2 linked regions of the Agarilytica rhodophyticola genome follow. The protein of the gene in region 1 interacts with the protein of each later gene in a pairwise test. Links are inferred from orthologs where the notes say so. Each region holds a gene or a part of one and is shown on either strand. Other genes may lie near its edges.

What was found. The genes of interacting proteins can lie anywhere in the genome.
Region 2: the proteins of leuS (region 1) and ligA interact in binary tests that used the Escherichia coli proteins (3 or more experiments, as listed by UniProt). The link is inferred for Agarilytica rhodophyticola from one-to-one orthologs.

Annotation. Positions count from the first base shown.
Region 1 is NZ_CP020038.1:676,574-680,037, forward strand. The notes cover bases 101-3,296. They hold leuS (leucine--tRNA ligase), read right to left. Parts: upstream 2,902-3,296; coding sequence 301-2,901; downstream 101-300. Other genes in these bases: BVC89_RS02880 (LPS-assembly lipoprotein LptE), read right to left, coding at 101-301. In the rest of the region: more of BVC89_RS02880, read right to left, coding at 1-100.
Region 2 is NZ_CP020038.1:3,965,196-3,968,109, forward strand. It holds ligA (NAD-dependent DNA ligase LigA), read right to left. Parts: upstream 2,524-2,914; coding sequence 478-2,523; downstream 1-477. Other genes in the region: BVC89_RS16615 (transglycosylase SLT domain-containing protein), read right to left, coding at 1-478; zipA (cell division protein ZipA), read right to left, coding at 2,548-2,914. UniProt on the Escherichia coli protein: DNA ligase that catalyzes the formation of phosphodiester linkages between 5'-phosphoryl and 3'-hydroxyl groups in double-stranded DNA using NAD as a coenzyme and as the energy source for the reaction.

The sequences.
Region 1 (3,464 bases):
TCAGCTGGTATTGCACAGGAATACCTGTACTGCTGTAGGACAGTGGACTTCGTTCGACTTTTTCTTGTTGCAGTTTCAAGGTGATATCTGAGTCTGATTCAATATCAATTGAAAGATCTTTTAATTGCTGCTTTAAAGTAGCATTAAAAAGACGGTTATCGGCGGAAGTCACCAGTTGAATTTGGCCGATATTCTGTGGGCCTTGTTCGAGGTACTGCTGTAATCCACGCAATTGCCAGCCGCACGATGAGATCACCAAAGCACTGGCGACAACAAAAAATCGAGATATCCATATACTCATTAGTTCGCTACCACATTGACCAGTTTTCCAGGTACTACAATAATTTTCCGAATATGTTTACCATCAATAAACTTACGTATTTTATCGCTAGATAATGCAGCTTTTTCCATTTCTTCTCGGCTAGTGTCAGGGGCTACATCGATTTTATCACGAACCTTGCCGTTTACCTGAACTACAACGGTAATACTGCTTCGTGTCAATGCCGATGCATCTACTTGCGGCCATGGTTGTTGTAAAATTTCTCCTTCGCCGAGCTCGCTCCAGAGCACATGACAGATATGCGGTACAATGGGAGCCAGTAATAAAACGGCAGCAGATAGAGCTTCTCGTTCAACTGCCAGTCCATTTGGATTGCTGCGATCAGCGTGACGGCTCACTTCGTTAAGAAGCTCCATTACTGCAGCGATAGCAGTATTAAATGTTTGTCTGCGGCCAAAATCATCGCTGACTTTCTTAATGGTTTCATGGGTTTTGCGCCGCAAGTCTTTCTGCTGAGCGCTTAATGTATCAACATTAAGTTCACCAGGCTGACCCACTTCAAGATGCTGAGATACTGCTTTCCAAAGCTTTTTCAAAAAGCGTTGCGCTCCTTCCACACCGCTGTCAGCCCATTCCAGGGTTTGATCAGGGGGTGAGGCGAACATAGTAAATAGGCGTACAGTATCTGCGCCGTATTTATCAATAATTGTTGCTGGATCAACACCATTATTTTTCGACTTGGACATTTTTGTAACGCCACCGAACTCTAACTCTTCACCGGTATCGGTAAGCATCGCCTTAATGGTTTTACCCTTGTCATCTTTTTCCATAGTGACGTTTTGAGGCTCGATCCATTCTTTTTGGCCATCGTTTAATTTATAAAAAGATTCCGATAGCACCATGCCCTGACAAAGTAGGCGGGTAAATGGTTCGTCGCTCTCTAAAAGACCCTCATCACGCATCAATTTATGGAAGAAGCGTGCATACAGCAGATGCAAAATAGCGTGTTCAATCCCTCCCACATACTGATCCACCGGTAACCAGTAATTCGCTTGTTCGGGATCTAGCATGGCATGTTCGCTGGGGCTGGCATAGCGCGCGTAATACCAGGAGGACTCCATAAATGTATCGAAGGTGTCGGTCTCGTGCTCGGCACTTTCCCCATTAATTTCTGTTTTCTTCCATTCCTCGTCTTGTTTAATAGGGGAATGAACGCCGTCCATGACCACATCTTCAGGCAGCAGCACGGGCAATCTGTCAGCGGGTACAGGTATCTCGCCACCGTTAGCGAGGTTCAATATGGGAATCGGTGCACCCCAATACCTCTGTCGCGATACTCCCCAATCTCGCAGGCGATATTGTGTGGTAACGCTACCTTTATTGGCTGCGATAAGGGTTTGGGATATAGCTTCAAAAGCACCGGCAAAGTCTAACCCATCAAATTCGCCTGAATTAATCAGCATGCCTTTTTCTGTAAAGGCTTCCTTATCTAAATCTACCTCTACCTCAGCGCTGCTGCCTTTAGTGGGTTCAATAACCTGTTTGATTTCTAGCTCATATTTTTTTGCAAACTCCCAGTCCCGTTGATCGTGAGCCGGTACCGCGATGACTGCACCCGAGCCGTAATCCATCAATACGTAGTTGCCTATCCAAACAGCAATTTCCTCACCAGTGATTGGGTGCAGAGCTTTAAGCCCAGTATCGAGGCCCCGTTTTTCCATATTGGCCATATCCGCCTCGGCGACAGACTGGGTTTTGCAGCTTTGAATGAAGTCGCCAATTTCCTTGTTATCTTTAGCAAGAGATAAGGCGATGGGGTGCTCAGCAGCAATGGTTAGATAGGTAACACCCATAAGTGTGTCTGGGCGTGTGGTATAGACATCAAAGTCTTTAATGCCATCGATAGTATGCTGCAAACTGAAGTTGATAACAGTGCCACGGCTTTTGCCAATCCAGTTGCGCTGCATGGTTTTTACTTGTTCAGGCCAATGAGGTAGCTTGTCTAAGTCATTAAGTAGTTCTTCAGCGTACTCTGTAATCTTAATAAACCACTGTGGGATTTCTTTACGTTCAACCACTGTATCGCAACGCCAGCAACAACCATCGATAACTTGTTCGTTAGCCAGTACGGTTTGGTCGTGTGGGCACCAGTTAACAGCTGAAACTTTTTTATAGGCCAGACCTTTCTCATAAAGGCGAGTGAAGAACCACTGTTCCCACTTGTAATAGTCGGGTTTACAGGTGGTTACCTCGCGTGACCAGTCAAAGCCAAAACCAAGAGCTTTCAGCTGGTCGCGCATGTAATCCGTATTAGCGTAAGTCCATTTGGCAGGTGCTGTACTATTTTTGATCGCGGCGTTTTCGGCCGGTAGACCGAATGCATCCCACCCCATGGGATGAAGAACATTTTTACCCTGCATTCTTTGGAAACGGGCTATTACATCGCTAATCGTATAGTTGCGGACATGGCCCATGTGCAAACGGCCACTGGGATAAGGAAACATTGCCAAGCAGTAAAATTTTTCCTTAGACCTGTCTACATTAACTTCAAAGGACTTATTCTCTTCCCAATAACGCTGTACTTCCGACTCAATGGAGGCAGGTTGATAATTATCTTTCATGCTCGTGTTTGTTTACCCAGATGTGAAAATGAAATAGAAAGTCGACCATTATAGGGGCAGATAATATGTAAACAAAGATTATGCTATTGGCTAAATGGATGTTTTGTTCATTTAGTTGAGGAATCGTGTCGTGAAGCGAATGGTTTTGAGTAAAATATCCGCAAACAGTATGAGTGAACCCCAGTGTAATCATTAAACTAGTATGCGGTAGTCAATTCTTCCTTGGTAGCTTAGTCTCGTGAAGTATGTCTTTTTGAGTATGTTGTAGCGGAAATTTACTTGCGTGCTTCATTTTGGTGCGATTGGTTGTATGTGTTTTTTCATTATGATGCAAACCAAGACTCGTACGCATCATCTAGGCGCTTAGGCACTGGCTCTCGTGCGAGTATTCTTCAACAATAAAAGTTGGTGTAGTGTTTGCTTTGCTTGTGTGTAGTGAAAAACGCAGCTCATATATACCATTTCGATACTTTATGCCTTTTTGATGGCGGATTAGCTGTCAATAAGGGGTTGAATCATGAAATAGCATCAAGGGACAGCATGAGCACGCAAGTTTAGACAGG
Region 2 (2,914 bases), 3.3 Mb from region 1 along the record:
TATAGCCACCATGCCCCTCGTGATATGCCAGATAAAGGCCATAGGTATTGGTTCTTGATATTCTGCTCTTTTTGACACTGATACTGTTATACCAAGCGATAAAGTCGATAGCATCGTCAAAGTCATTACGGTCAGCGCCACGATGGCCAGAACTTTTTTTATACCATTTCCATGTATCTTTTTTTGCCTGAGAATAGCCGTAAGCACTACTCTTTCGAGGACCAGGAATAAAGCCTAAGATTTTTGTTCTCGGCGGTTTAGCTTTGGCAACAAAACGCGATTCCTGATACATGATGGCCATATTGGTACTGATCGGAATATTCCACCTTTTCGACGCTTTACGGGCTTGTTTATACCATTTTCTCTTCTCATCGAATATATGACAGATATTGTTGGTATGTTTAGGCGGCGTGCTGACACAGCCAGCAACAAGTGTGGCTAGGGTGAGAATAACGATGGGTCGCACAATACCCCGCATCATGAACGCAATGTCTCTATCAATTCTAAAAATGCCTGTTCATCAATGACTTTAATACCAAGAGATTCCGCTTTAGTAAGCTTTGATCCGGCACCAGGGCCTGCCACTAGACAGTCTGTTTTAGCAGAAACACTACCGGAAACTTTGGCTCCAAAGTTCTGTAAAATCTCCTTGCCATCGTTGCGACTCATGCTCTCTAAAGAGCCTGTCAGCACGAAGGTTTGGCCATTTAACGGCAATACCTCAGGCGTAACTTTTTCGGTTTCCTGCCAGTGAACACCAGCCGCAACCAGCGCATCAACTACGGCATTATTTTGCTCTTGTGCAAAAAACTGCACCACGAAGTCGGCCACGACAGGCCCGACATCATCCACTTCCTGCAAGTCCTCAGCACTAGCAGTGCGCAGACTATCCAAACCGCCAAAATACTGTGCTAGGTTACGCGCAGTGGCCTGCCCCACTTCGCGAATACCTAAACTAAAGATAAAACGAGCGAAGGTAGTATTTTTACTCTCTTGCAGCGCGTGAAGAAGATTATCCGCCGACTTCTCTCCCATGCGCTCAAGATTGGCAACATCATCCCGTTTTAGTGCAAATAAATCTGCAACCGAATGAATAAGTGCATTGTCCACCAGCTGCTCAACAATTTTATCGCCGAGACCATCCACATCCATAGCATTGCGCGAGGCAAAATGTTTTATCGCTTCCTTCCTCTGTGCTTCACAAACGAAACCTCCCGTGCAGCGATATACCGCCTCCCCTTCTTTTGCTTCCACAGGAGATTGACACACAGGACAGCGCTCCGGGAAATGAATACTCTGCGCCCCTTCAGGTCTTTTCGATAATACCACTGAAACAATTTGAGGAATTACGTCTCCCGCGCGCCGGACAATCACCGTATCCCCAATCTTAATCTGTAAGCGCTCCACCTCATCGCGATTATGCAATGTCGCATTGGATACTGTGACACCGCCAACAAACACCGGTTCAAGTTTTGCTACTGGAGTAATGGCACCCGTGCGGCCTACTTGAAACTCCACATCTTTGAGTAAAGTCACTTCCTCTTGGGCTGGGAACTTATGGGCAATTGCCCAACGAGGCGCACGAGATACAAAGCCAAGACTCTGCTGCAAGGCCATTGAATTTACTTTAAAGACAATACCGTCAATATCGAAAGGTAGGCTCGGGCGCAGCTTTTCTAAATATTGGTAATAATCAAGACAACCGTCAGCACCTTCAACTACGCGCCTTTGATCGCTGATAAAAAAGCCCCATTGGCCAAGCTTTTCGATAATTGCCATATGGGTGTCGGGTAGTTCGCCACCTTCATACCAACCAACGCTATAGGCACACATCACTAGCGGGCGTGATGCCGTAATACTAGAGTCGAGCTGGCGTAAACTGCCGGCGGCAGCATTGCGTGGATTAACAAAGGGCTTATCACCATTTTCAAGTGCCTTTTTATTGAGCGCATCAAAGCCTTTATGTGGTAAATAAATTTCACCCCGCACTTCCAAATTAGCGGGGTAGCCTTCACCCATTAGGCGAATAGGGATAGAGCCGATAGTACGAACATTCTGGGTAATGTCTTCACCCGTTTCACCGTCACCGCGAGTTGCTCCCCTTACCAGCACACCATCGCGATAAAGAAGACTGATGGCAATACCGTCAAATTTAGGCTCGCACGCATATTCAATGGTCGCATCAGACTTCAAACGGTCTTTAATACGCTCATCAAAGGCTTGCATATCCTCACTGCTAAAAGCATTATCAAGGGAAAGCATGCGCATTTCATGACGAACACTGGTGAATTCACTCAAAGGCGCAGCGCCGACTCGCTGTGATGGCGAGTCTGGCGAAATAAGCTGGGGGTATTGCGCTTCAATTGTGCTAAGCTCTTGAAACATTCGGTCATATTCCACATCTGGAATTTCCGGGTCATCAAGAACATAGTATCTGTGGCCGTGGTAGATTAGTTGCTGTTTTAGTGTTTCAAGACGCTGTGTTACTTCTGTTATTGTTTTTGCATCAGCCGAAGCCGTCATTCTCCATCCCCAAGATCGATAACATTATGCTCGTGTTAGTTTTTTCTTGCGCTCATACTCAATTACCCGCTGGCGGCCATGCTCAACGGTTTGGCTCGTCATAACACTGCGATTTTCATCTTTCAGTTCACCGTCTAATTGATCCGCGATAAAACGTGCGGTTTGCGCTAAATCATTATAAGCAGCTAAGCTTTCGCCGACTACAGGTAAGCTCAAAAACAAGCTCACGCCGGGTGTTTCAAAATCGTTCATGGTGGCAAGATTAAACGTTCCAGGTACTACCATGTTGGCCAAACTGTATAAAATTGGTGCATCACCATCGTTATTGTGATGGCGATGAAAGATATTCATGTCGCCGAATTTCAAACCAGCTTCCATCAGCGTCGCCAAC